Regions from separate parts of the Streptomyces sp. NPDC059201 genome, predicted to be linked through region 4. Evidence: riboswitches for the same ligand, from Rfam matches in the RefSeq annotation. Region 4 holds a riboswitch; each other region holds the start of a gene.
The links. A riboswitch is a leader RNA that binds a small molecule or an ion and turns the genes downstream of it on or off. The one in region 4 is predicted to bind cyclic di-AMP.
Positions count from the first base shown of each region.

Region 1: linked by a shared signal. The riboswitch ahead of ACFXMG_RS35530 (M23 family metallopeptidase) and the one ahead of ACFXMG_RS36245 (C40 family peptidase) in region 4 are both predicted to bind cyclic di-AMP.
Region 2: linked by a shared signal. The riboswitch ahead of ACFXMG_RS30870 (peptidoglycan DD-metalloendopeptidase family protein) and the one ahead of ACFXMG_RS36245 (C40 family peptidase) in region 4 are both predicted to bind cyclic di-AMP.
Region 3: linked by a shared signal. The riboswitch ahead of ACFXMG_RS27675 (transglycosylase family protein) and the one ahead of ACFXMG_RS36245 (C40 family peptidase) in region 4 are both predicted to bind cyclic di-AMP.

Region 1 covers NZ_JBHZBB010000015.1:151,914-154,890, forward strand. The annotation lists gene ACFXMG_RS35525 (PP2C family protein-serine/threonine phosphatase) at 1-852, shown strand, start outside; cyclic di-AMP (ydaO/yuaA leader) riboswitch at 1,107-1,258, shown strand; gene ACFXMG_RS35530 (M23 family metallopeptidase) at 1,270-2,523, shown strand; gene ACFXMG_RS35535 (aldo/keto reductase) at 2,604-2,977, shown strand, end outside.
Region 2 covers NZ_JBHZBB010000011.1:250,432-253,408, forward strand. The annotation lists gene ACFXMG_RS30855 (helix-turn-helix domain-containing protein) at 1-220, shown strand, start outside; gene ACFXMG_RS30860 (DUF6126 family protein) at 241-405, shown strand; gene ACFXMG_RS30865 (tyrosine-protein phosphatase) at 442-1,263, opposite strand; cyclic di-AMP (ydaO/yuaA leader) riboswitch at 1,653-1,816, shown strand; gene ACFXMG_RS30870 (peptidoglycan DD-metalloendopeptidase family protein) at 1,821-2,810, shown strand; gene ACFXMG_RS30875 (SGNH/GDSL hydrolase family protein) at 2,971-2,977, shown strand, end outside.
Region 3 covers NZ_JBHZBB010000009.1:284,510-287,486, forward strand. The annotation lists gene ACFXMG_RS27670 (transglycosylase family protein) at 1-531, shown strand, start outside; cyclic di-AMP (ydaO/yuaA leader) riboswitch at 796-972, shown strand; gene ACFXMG_RS27675 (transglycosylase family protein) at 976-1,731, shown strand; gene eno (phosphopyruvate hydratase) at 2,021-2,977, shown strand, end outside.
Region 4 covers NZ_JBHZBB010000016.1:135,006-137,982, forward strand. The annotation lists gene ACFXMG_RS36235 (ATP-dependent Clp protease proteolytic subunit) at 1-529, shown strand, start outside; gene ACFXMG_RS36240 (hypothetical protein) at 537-842, shown strand; cyclic di-AMP (ydaO/yuaA leader) riboswitch at 1,157-1,368, shown strand; gene ACFXMG_RS36245 (C40 family peptidase) at 1,372-1,848, shown strand; gene ACFXMG_RS36250 (cytidine deaminase) at 1,970-2,413, shown strand; gene ACFXMG_RS36255 (ATP-binding protein) at 2,465-2,902, opposite strand.

The sequences.
Region 1 (2,977 bases), on a different contig from region 4:
ATGCTGATCAACCTGGTGGTGCGGCGCAGCGGCGAGCGGCTCGCCTCGGCGCGGGTGATCGCGGAGGCCGCGCAGCGGGCGGTGCTCCCGATGCCGGCGGAGCGGATCGCGGGGCTCCAGTGCGCGGCCCGGTACGAGGCGGCGCAGGCGGACGCGTTCATCGGCGGCGACCTGTTCGCGGTGCAGGACACCCCCTACGGGGTGCGGCTGGTGGTCGGGGACGTACGGGGCAAGGGGATGGACGCGGTGGAGGCGGTCGCCGTCGTCATCGGCGCGTTCCGGGAGGCGGCCGAGCAGGAGGCGACCCTGGAGGGGGTGGCGGCGCGGCTCGAACGGGCCCTCACGCGCGAGGGGACCCGGCGCGAGGGTCTGGACGCCTTCGAGGGGTTCACGACGGCGGTGATCGCCGAGATCCCGCGCGAGGGCGGGGTCGTACGGATCGTGAACCGGGGGCATCCGCCGCCGCTCCTGCTGCACGGGGACGGGCACCTGGAGCCGGCCGAGCCGGCGGAACCGGCGCTGCCGCTCGGGATGGGGGAGCTGTCGGTCTGGCCGGACCGGGCCGACGAGCGGCCGTACCCGCCGGGCGCGACGCTGCTGTTCTACACGGACGGCCTGTCGGAGGCGCGGGACGCGGACGGCGTCTTCTACGACCCGGCGGCCCGGCTCGCCGGGGCGGTCTTCCCCGGGCCCGAGGAGCTGCTCGACGCGCTCGTGGACGACGTGCGGCGGCACACGGGCGGCGGTTCGACGGACGACATGGCGCTGCTCGCGGTGAGCCGCCCGGCGACCGGGGCGCCGGAGCGGCGCCGGACGATGCCGGTGGTTCCACCCGGCCCGTCGTACCGCTGAGACCCCTGAGAGGCCCTGAGAGGCCCCCGAGAGGCGGTACTCACCGTCCGTGGTCGGGGGGTGTCACAGCGATAACAATTGACACAACATCAGATTCCGAGGGTTTGACGGTCCTTCACTGAAGGGGGGTCAACTCGGGCGAATCCCTGTCAATTCAATGAATGATCAAGGGGAACGGCTTGGAATCGGACCGCCGTGTCTATTAACGTTCGATAACGCAGCGCGGTCGTCCCAGCCGTCGCAAGAGACGGCTCCGTGCGCACGCGCCGAATCCCGTAAGGGAACCGGGGAACCAACCCTTGGGGTGAATCGGGCCCCTCGCACATCCCCCGTGCGAACACGCCCGTAGGAGACCTTCCTGCTCCGAACCCGTCAGCTAACCCGGTAGGCGAGAAGGAAGGAAAGGAGCGCGCCTCCGTGGCGTCCAACACCCCCGTACCCGGAGCCCCCTTCGAACCCTTCGGCGGCCCGGGTGCCGTCGGAGCGGACGACCCGGCGGGCTCCGCGCCGGTCGCGTACGACACCGCCTCCTTCACCCCGGCGCCCGGGGAATGGAACCCGACCGAGGGCTCCCTGCGCGCCGAGAGCCGCGCCGGCGGCCGCCACCGGGTCGTGAAGCAGCGCTCCAACTTCGCCCGCTCCTCCACCGTCCTCGGCGTCGGCGTCATCGCCGCCGTCGGCGCGGGCGGCCTCGCCACCGCGCAGGAGAAGCCCCCGGTCGCGATATCGCTCCCGGACCTGCCCGACCTGCCCGACCTGGGTCTGCCGGACGCCCACGACCTTCCGGGCGTCGGCGACCTCCTCCCGGGCGGCGACGAGGAGACCTCCCAGGTACGGGACTCCGCGCCGGTCGCCGCGGGCGGCGCCGCCGCGAAGCCGCTGACCTCGATCACGTACAACGCCCCGGCCGACACCGCGACCACCGCCGGTTTCGGCACGGGGACCGGCGCCGGGACGGGCGGCGGCACCGGCACCGCCACCGTGGAGCGCACCGCCTCCACCGCCGACGCCGGCGAGGCCCTGCGCGCCCGCATCCTCCAGCAGGCCGAACAGCAGCAGCAGGCCGCCGTCGACGCTGAGAAGCAGGCCGCCGAGAAGGCCGCCGCCGAGAAGGCCGCGGCGGACGCCAAGGCCAAGGCGGACGCCGCCGCGAAGGCCGAGGCCGAGGCGAAGGCCAAGGCGGAGGCGGAGCGGATCGCTGCCGAGAAGGCCGAGGCCGAGCGCATCGCCGCCGAGAAGGCGGAGGCCGAGCGGCTCGCCAAGCTGGCCGCCAGCTACTCCATGCCGCTCTCGTCGTACACGCTCACCTCCACCTACATGCAGTCCGGCTCGATGTGGTCCTCCGGCTACCACACCGGCCTCGACTTCGCCGCGCCCACCGGCACCCCGCTGAAGGCGGTGCACGGCGGCACGATCAAGTCGGCCGGCTGGTCCGGCTCGTACGGCTACCGGATCGTCCTGGAGCTGGAGGACGGCACCGAGGTCTGGTACTGCCACCTCTCCTCGATGACCGTCGGCGCGGGCCAGACCGTCACCACGGGCGAGACCATCGGCCGCGTCGGCGCCACCGGCAACGTGACCGGCCCCCACCTCCACCTGGAGGTCCACACCCCCGACGGCTCGGGCATCGACCCGGCGGAGTGGCTGCGCTCCAAGGGCCTGTCGATCTGAGGGACGGCCATGAGCCTTCCGGTCGGGGATCAGGCTCCCCGATCGGAATATGCCCGGCGGCGCACGGAGTTGAGTTCTGCATGACCTCACCTCTGCGCCCGCTGGGCACCTCCGACCTGCACGTCTTCCCGCTCGCCCTCGGCGGCAACGTCTTCGGCTGGAGTGCCGACGAGGCGCAGTCCTTCGCCGTCCTCGACGCCTACGCGGCCGCGGGCGGCAATTTCGTGGATACCGCCGATGCCTATTCCGAGTGGGTCGAGGGCAACGAGGGCGGGGAGTCCGAGACGATCATCGGCCGCTGGCTGACCGCCCGGGGCAACCGCTCCGACCTCGTCGTCGCCACCAAGGTCGGCGCCCATTCCCGCCTCAAGGGCCTGAGCGCCACCACCATCAAGGCCGGCGCGGAGGAGTCCCTGCGCCGCCTCGGCACCGACTACATCGATCTGTACTACAC
Region 2 (2,977 bases), on a different contig from region 4:
CGAGGAGTGGCTGCACGTCCTCGAAGGACAGGTCCGGCTCGCCCTCGGCGAGGCGGTGCACCTGCTCGACCCCGGGGACAGCGCGCACTTCGACTCGCTCACCCCGCACCGGATCGGCGCGGCCGGCCGCGCCGGCGCCGAGGTGCTGTTCGTCCACACGCTCCTCCAGAGCCCCGCCGCCGAGCTGTGCCTGGGCGGCGGCGCCCCGCACTCCCGCTGAGCCTCCGAAGGTTGGTCGACATGTCCGACAAGTCAGCACATTCCGCCCCGGGCACCGGCGAAGAGCGCGGCGAGGGGAAGTTCCCCAAGGGGCTGGTGCTCCGCCTCTTCGCCTACCTGATCGCCGGTCACCTCTTCGCCGGTTTCCTCTACCTGCTCTTCATGCTCGGCGGGCAGAACCAGTAGTCGTCGCGCAGTAGCGGTTTCCGGGCCCGCTGGCACTCACGCCGCCGTGAGCAGCCGCTCCCGCAGGCGCGCCAGGGTCTCGGGCGCGAGCTTCAGGCCCTCCGCGAGGTAGGTGTCGACGGAGCCCCAGGTCGCGTCGATCGTCTCGAAGGCGGCCCTCAGGTACTCCACCCGCGCGTCGAAGAGCGGGCTCAGCAGCTCCATCACCTCGGGCGCCATCGCGTCCCGGGCGGTGGAGCTGCGGCGCACCTTGTAGCGGCGGTGCGGCGCGTCGGACTTCACGTAGTCGGCCTCGATGGCCTCGCGCTCCACGCCCAGCGCGAGCAGGGTGATCGCGATCGAGAGCCCGGCGCGGTCCTTGCCGGCCGCGCAGTGCATCAGGGCCGGGACGGACTCCTCGGCGAGGGAGTGCAGGACCCGGCTGTGCTCGGCGGTCCGCTCCACGATCATCCGGCGGTACGAGGACGTCATCCGGTCCGCCGCCTTGCCGTCGCCCAGCAGGTTCCGCAGCGTGCCGAGGTCGCCCTCGCGGACCATCCGCCAGAACTCCTTGCCGTCGGCCGGGTCGCTCAGGGGTATGTTCACGTTCCGTACGCCCGGGAGCTCGACGTCGGGCCCCTCCACCTTGGCGTCGGCGGCGTTGCGGAAGTCGAAGATCGTGTGCAGCCCGAGGTCGGAGAGGAAGGCCGCGTCGGACTCGGTGGCGTCGGCGAGGTGACCGCTGCGGAAGAGGGCGCCGGGCCGGACGGCCCGCCCGTCCGTGGTCGGCAGGCCGCCCACGTCCCGGAAGTTGCGGACCTCGGCGAGCTCGGGCTCGCCGGGTTCGAGGGGGTGGACCTGCGGCGACTGCTGCGTCACGGATGCTCCTGGGGGTAGGCGTCAGCGGGACCGGGACGAGATCGGTTCCCCCCGCAATCATCCCGGCGCGCAGGGCCTGGCGCACCCCCCTGGTCGGTAATGGGCGATCTGTCCGTATTGGAGGGTCTTGCGGTAACGCGCCCTGGTTGCGGGGGAGATGGAATGCGGCGCGTGAGCAGGGTCATAGAAGTGACGGATCGTGGCCGACCGCCCGGATCAATCACCCTCCCTGAAAAGGGAATCGAGGGACCGTCATCGACGGAGGGTGACCGGAATTCCGGGCCCGAAGATCGTCCCGGAATGCCCGTCGAATTCCGTGGCTTGTTCGCGCCGACCCCGCTCGTCTAGCGTCGCCGTCAATCCGGTCGGACCGCCGAATCCTGCCACCGCCCGGAATTCGACCCCATCCCATCGCGTGGCAGGAGCGGGGGACCCAAGGAAGTACGCCGGTCCCGCGACGCAGGACGGCTAGGGGTGAAGCCGCGTGAGAAACGCGGCCGGGCATCTCCAGTCCGAACCCGACAGCTCACCTCGCAGGCGCCGGAGAGGAATTCGCCATGCCCGTGAAGGGTAAGCACCGCCGCCAGAAGTCCACCCTCATCACCCGTGGCCTCGTCGCCGCCGGCACCGGTGGCGCCGTCGTCGCCCTGCCGCTCCTCGGCGCCACCGGCGCCCACGCCGCCGAGCAGGCCGCCCCGGCCGCCGTCTCCAGCGCCGTGGTGAGCGCCGCCGCGCACGTCCACACCCAGGCCGCCGCCGCGCCGGCCGCCCAGGCCGCCGCCCCGAAGACGTACTCCGTCGTCGCCGGCGACTACCTGTCGAAGATCGCCGCCGAGCAGAACGTCGCCGGCGGCTGGCAGAAGCTCTACTCCGACAACCGCCAGGTCGTCGGCGGGAACCCCTCCCTGATCCTGCCGGGCATGAAGCTCACCCTCGGCGCCAAGAACCCCGCCAAGGCCGCCGCCCCGAAGCCCGCCGCCGCGCAGTCCGCGCCCAAGGCCGCCGCCAAGGCCGCCCCGAAGGCCGCTCCGAAGGCCGAGCGCAAGGCCGCCCAGAAGACCCAGTCCTCCGGCGAGCAGACCCGCGCCTCGCGCTCCACCGAGCGCGCCGCCGCCCCGGCCGCCGCGCAGTCCACCTCCTCCGGCTGGGTCGCCCCCGTCGCCGGCGGCGGCGTCTCCACCCCCTACCGCGCCTCCGGCTCCATGTGGTCCTCCGGCTACCACACCGGTGCCGACTTCATCGCCTCCTCCGGCACCACCGTCCGCGCCGTCGGCGCCGGCACGGTCGTCTCCGCCGGCTGGAGCGGCGCCTACGGCAACGAGGTCGTCATCCAGCACGCCGACGGCAACTACTCGCAGTACGCCCACCTCTCCTCCCTCTCCGTCTCCTCCGGCCAGTCCGTGAGCGGCGGCCAGCAGATCGGTCTCTCCGGCTCCACCGGCAACTCGACCGGCCCGCACCTGCACTTCGAGATCCGCACCTCGCCGAGCTACGGCGCGGACATCGACCCGCTGGCCTACCTGCGCCAGCACGGCGTGTCGATCTGACCCGTCCGGCCCCACGGCCACACGAAGGCCCGGCACCCCTGGTGCCGGGCCTTCGCCCTATTCCGGCTTGGCAAACTCTTTATCGGTGGCATATATCACCCGCCGTCAACCCCTCCTTACGGTCGCGTAGGTCACATCCGAAAAGGAAGGATGTGCTTCCGTGGCAG
Region 3 (2,977 bases), on a different contig from region 4:
ACCCCGCCGGCGAGCACCGCCCCGGACGCCACCCCGGACACGCCCACCGGCACCACGCCGGGCACCCCGGGCACCCCGGACGCCTCCACGGGCACGCCCGGCACCCCGGGCACCCCCGTGACGTCCCCGGACGCCTCGGAGACGCCCCTGGCGCCCACTGCTCCCACCACTCCCACCACCCCCGTGACCCCCGGTACGGACGGGTCTGACGTGTCGTCGGCCACACCCGGAACGGGCAAGCACCGGGGCGACGCCGCCCCGGAGGAATCCGGCGTAACGGACGCATCGCTGGAATCCGGGCGTCATGCCGTAGCAGCGGACAAGGTCACCTCAACCCCCGTCAAGGCGGACGTAAGCGACGCCTACACCGTGCGGCCGGGTGACAGCCTGTCGGAGATTGCGCAGGAGAACGATCTTGCGGGCGGCTGGGACGCCCTCTACGACGCCAACCGCCATACGGTCGGGGTCGATCCGGATCTCATCCTCCCTGGTCAGAGCCTTGAGCTGACGGTCCCTCCGTCGGAGAAGTGAGGCCGTTTCAGGGGCTTATGTCCGATTTTGGGAAAGTGAGACATGGGTCTCTTCGTCCCAACTGGCGTGTCACGTCCGCAAACTTTGCTCCCGTCAGCTCTCACCTGCGCAAACGAGGGCTGACGGAGTGCAAGTAAGGGCGTTTTGTCCGTCGTAAGCCTCTTTGAACTTCGAGCACCTGTGTGTCTACGGTCGACACCGCTCGCCACCGCGGGCCCCGTCGACCGAAACGCCGAGTCCTGCCGTCGGTCGCCGGGAATTGTCGTCGCGAAAGCGCCGTAGGCAGGAGTGGGGGACCCAAGGTTTGCGCCGGTCCCGGCCGTCGAGACAGACGGCCGATCGACCGGCTAGGGGTGAAGCCGCGTGCAAGGACACGCGGCCGGGCGCACTCTTCAAGCCCGAACCCGACAGCTCACCTCACAGGCGTCGGTGAAGAGGAATCTCATGCTGTTCTCCGGCACGGGCAAGCGTCGTCGTCCCTCCAAGGCCACTCGCGTCGTCGCCCTCGTCGGCGTCACCGGTGCGGCCGTCGCCGCCCCGCTGATGGCCGCCGGCACCGCCTCGGCCGCCACCGCCTCCGAGTGGGACCGCGTCGCCCAGTGCGAGTCCGGCGGCAACTGGTCGATCAACACCGGCAACGGCTACTACGGCGGCCTCCAGTTCTCGGCCTCCACCTGGGCCGCGTACGGCGGCACCGCCTACGCCTCCACCGCCAACCAGGCCAGCAAGTCCCAGCAGATCGCCATCGCCGAGAAGGTCCTCGCGGGCCAGGGCAAGGGCGCGTGGCCGAGCTGTGGCGTGGGCCTCTCCGGCGCCTCGTACGACGGCGGTTCCGCCGAGTCCGCTCCGCAGCAGAGCGCCCCCGAGCAGAACACCCAGCAGAGCGCCCCGAAGCAGAGCGCCCCCGAGCGCTCCACCGAGCAGCCCGCCAACCGCAGCGAGCAGCGCCAGGCCCCGAAGAAGGCCACGCAGCAGCAGGCCGCCCCGCAGGCCGCCGCCAAGAAGACCGTCACCACCCCGACCGGCAAGACGGTCAAGAAGGGTGACGGCGAGTACAAGGTCGTGGCCGGCGACACCCTCAGCAAGATCGCCCAGGCGCAGGGCGTCGACGGCGGCTGGGCCGAGCTCTTCGACCTCAACAAGGACGTCGTCGACAACGCCGACCTGATCTACCCGGGCCAGCAGCTCCACCTGAAGTGAGCCCCGCGGCACCCGTGAGTCCGGCGGCTCACCGGTGCCCGACGACCCTCCCGCGGTGACCACCCCGGTCCCGAGCCCCCTTCCCCCGTGGCTCGTGACCGGGGTTCTGCCGTTACCGTCCAGTAGATCCCAGGGCTTTCGTCCCTCGATACGTGCTCTTGGGCCCTTTTTCGTCCCAGGGGACGGGCGGTCGGCTGGCCGGAGCGCCGGAGCCGGTTAGGCTCATGTCGCAAGGCGAACGAGACCTTGCGACCCATGCGTCACACCTAGCGTCACATCCCAGAAGGAGATGCTCGTGCCGTCCATCGACGTCGTCGTAGCCCGGGAAATCCTGGACTCCCGAGGCAACCCCACGGTCGAGGTCGAGGTCGGCCTCGACGACGGCAGCACCGGCCGTGCTGCCGTGCCGTCCGGTGCCTCCACCGGTGCGTTCGAGGCCCTGGAGCTTCGCGACGGTGACCAGAACCGCTACCTCGGCAAGGGTGTCGAGAAGGCCGTCCTCGCCGTCATCGAGCAGATCGGCCCGGAGCTCGTCGGCTACGACGCCACCGAGCAGCGCCTGATCGACCAGGCCATGTTCGACCTGGACGCCACCCCGGACAAGTCCTCGCTCGGCGCCAACGCCATCCTCGGCGTCTCCCTCGCCGTCGCGCACGCCGCCTCCGAGGCCAGCGACCTCCCCCTCTTCCGCTACCTCGGCGGCCCGAACGCGCACCTGCTGCCCGTTCCGATGATGAACATCCTCAACGGTGGGTCGCACGCCGACTCCAACGTCGACATCCAGGAGTTCATGATCGCCCCGATCGGCGCGGAGTCCTTCTCCGAGGCCCTGCGCTGGGGCACCGAGGTCTACCACACCCTCAAGGGCGTCCTGAAGGGCAAGGGCCTCTCCACCGGCCTCGGCGACGAGGGCGGCTTCGCCCCGAACCTCGGCTCCAACCGTGAGGCGCTCGACCTCATCCTGGAGGCCATCAAGCAGGCCGGCTACGTGCCCGGCAAGGACATCGCGCTCGCCCTCGACTGCGCCGCCTCCGAGTTCTACAAGGACGGCAAGTACGAGTTCGAGGGCAAGGCCCGCTCCGCCGCCGAGATGACGGAGTACTACGAGGAGCTCGTCTCCGCGTACCCGCTCGTCTCCATCGAGGACCCGCTCTTCGAGGACGACTGGGCCGGCTGGAACGTCATCACCGAGAAGCTCGGCGACAAGGTCCAGCTCGTCGGCGACGACCTCTTCGTCACCAACCCC
Region 4 (2,977 bases):
CGTCTTTCTCGGCACGGCGGTCGACGACGTCGCCGCGACCGACGTGATCGCCCAGCTCCTGCACCTCGACTACGCGGATCCGGGGCGGGACATCTCGCTGTACCTCAACTCCCCCGGCGGCTCGATCACCGCGATGACCGCCATCCACGACACGATGCGCAGCCTGATGAGCGACGTGGAGACGACCTGTCTCGGCCAGGCCGGCTCCACGGCGGCGGTCCTGCTCGCCGCGGGCGCGCCCGGCAAGCGCCTGATGCTGCCCGGCGCCCGCGTCACCCTGCGCCAGCCGGTCCTCGACGAGCCGTTCACCGGGCAGCTCTCCGACCTGGACCTCCAGGCGCGCGAACTGCTGCGACTGCGCGCCGTCATGACGGGGCTGCTGTCCGCGTACACCGGCCGGGACGAGGAGGGGATCGCCTCCGACACCGACCGCCTGACCGTCCTCGACGCGCCGGCAGCGCTCGCGTACGGCCTGGTCGACCACATCGTCAGCGACCGCCGGGCCGCCTCCGGCACACCGGCCCGGTGAGACCGCGATGGTGCCGGAGCTTCCGCCGCTGCCCGCCCTGACGCGCGCCGAAGGGGAGTTCATCGACGCGTATCTCGAAGTCGTCGACCTCCTGGGGAAGATCAATCCATCCAGGGGTTCGCATACCTATGGAGCCCTGCGCGCCGCTCAGGCGCTGGTCGGCCGGGTGGAGGCGCTGCGCGAGGCCCTGACGCTCATGCATATGCGGGGCGAGAGCGAGGTCCACGCCGAGACATTGGCGTGTGCGCTGCGGGTGTTGGACGGTGAGCGGCGCGCGGCCCGCGTCACCGTGCCCGGAACGCGGGCGAGTTGACATTCCGACGTGTCGTGTCGAGCCCCGGACGGCCGACACGGGACGCAGAATCCATCCCCCATTCGGCGTAGCCGCGAGAGCTACAGATGCAGCGCGCGAGTTGCGCAACAGATGTACGCATTTGGCGGAATGGGACATTCCGACGCTGGTACGGGGCTCGTCGGCCAAACCTACGACGATCACGAAACCCTCTTGTCCACCCGTATGGATCAGTCGTGAGGAGCCTCACATAACGCCGTTTCCGCTCGGTTTTCACCCGAACCGTGAGTCAAGATCCTCGACGACGACAAGCCCCCGCCACCCAGGCGGGGCGGTCCGGGCGGACGCCGAGTCCTGCCGCCGTCCCGGACGTCTGGTCGACAGGATTGGACCGGCAGGAGTGGAGGACCCGAGCAGTACGGGTCGACCGCGCTGAATCCCCAGCGCGGCCGTCCCTTGGGGTGAAGCCGCGACCCGCGCGCGGCCGGGCATCTTCGCCTGCCCGAACCCGACAGGTCATCCTTCACAGGCGGCTGACGAAGGGTTGCGCATGACTGCGCAGATGCATGTCCCGTCCCTGCTGTCCCGGGCCGGAGCCGTCTCGGCTCTCACCCTCGCCGCCGTCGGCGGCACGCTCCTCGCACCCGGAGCGGCCCCCGAGGCCCAGGCAGCCACCTCCCACGCGACGAAGGCACTGGGCGTCGCCGCCTCCAAGAAGGGCGCGCCCTACCGGTACGGCTCGACGGGACCCACCCGCTTCGACTGCTCCGGACTGACGCTCTACGCGTACAAGAAGGCGGGAAAGTCGCTGCCCCGCACCGCGCAGCAGCAGTACAACAAGACCCGGCACATCTCCGCCTCCAGCCGGCAGAAGGGGGACCTGGTCTTCTTCCACTCGGGCGGCAGGGTCTACCACGTGGGGATCTACGCCGGTAGCGGCAAGATCTGGCATTCGCCCAAGACCGGCTCCTGGGTGAAGCTCGACAAGATCTGGTCCTCCAAGGTCTACTACGGTCGCGTGCGCTGACCCAAGAGCGCCCGCGGCCGTCCCCCGGAGTGCGGTGGCGCCGCCACACTCCCCACCGCGGGCGCTCTCTCCTCCCTCACGGGCCGCGCGCCCGCCACCGCGCTGTCCCTAGGATGCGGCGATGACACTTGACCAAGCTCTTGTCGACGCGGCCGTCGCACAGCTGGACCGCCGCTGGCCCGCCGACGAGCCCGGCGGGGCCGCCGCCGTCCGCCTCGACGACGGCCGGATCCTGACGAGCGTCGGCTTCGACAACATCCACGCGAGCGTCACCCTCTGCCAGGAGACCGGCGCCTACTGCCAGGCGTACACCCTCGACCGCCGGGTGACCGCCTCCGTCTGCGTCTTCCGCGACCCGGAGGACGGCCGGTACGTCATCCTGCCGCCGTGCGGCATCTGCCAGGAGCGGCTCGCGCTCTGGGGGCCCGACGTGGAGGTCGGCGTCCCCGACCCCGAGGACCCGACCCGCTGGGTCGCGCGGCGGCTCGAAGAGGTCAATCCGTACTACTGGGGCCCCCAGTTCGCCGGCGGCTCGTGGCCGTCGACGGAGATGCACTCCGCCTGAGCGGCGGGCAGCAAGGGTTCAGCAGACGCCCAACAGGCATCCAGCAGGCGTTCAGCAGGCGGGGACGGCTGCTGCGGCCCACGGCAGGGTGATCCATACGGTCTTGCCGCCCTCGGCGGTCGGGGTGAACGAGAGCCGGCCGCCCGCCTCCGCCGCCAGGACCCGGATGATCACCATGCCACGTCCGTTGTCCTGCTGGACGGCGGCCGGCAGCCGGCGCGGGAAACGCGGATGGCTGTCGGTCACGCCGAGCCGCAGCACCTCCTCGCGATCGAGGTGCAGCTCGACGGTGAAGGTGGGCGATTGCCCAAAGGTGTGCACCACCGCGTTGGACGCCAGCTCCGACACCATCAGCCGGATCGAGTCCGCCGCGTCCCCGTCGCCGTCCAGACCCCAGCCGCCGAGCACCTCCGCCACGAACCTCCGCGCCATGGCGACCGAGGCGGGATCGCTCGGCAGAGTGACGGATGCTTCTTGGTGATCTGCCATGGCGACGTCGTCCCTTTCCCGCCGGGGCCGTCGCCCCGGACCGCGCTCCGCGTCAGACTGCCACCGATCGCGTGC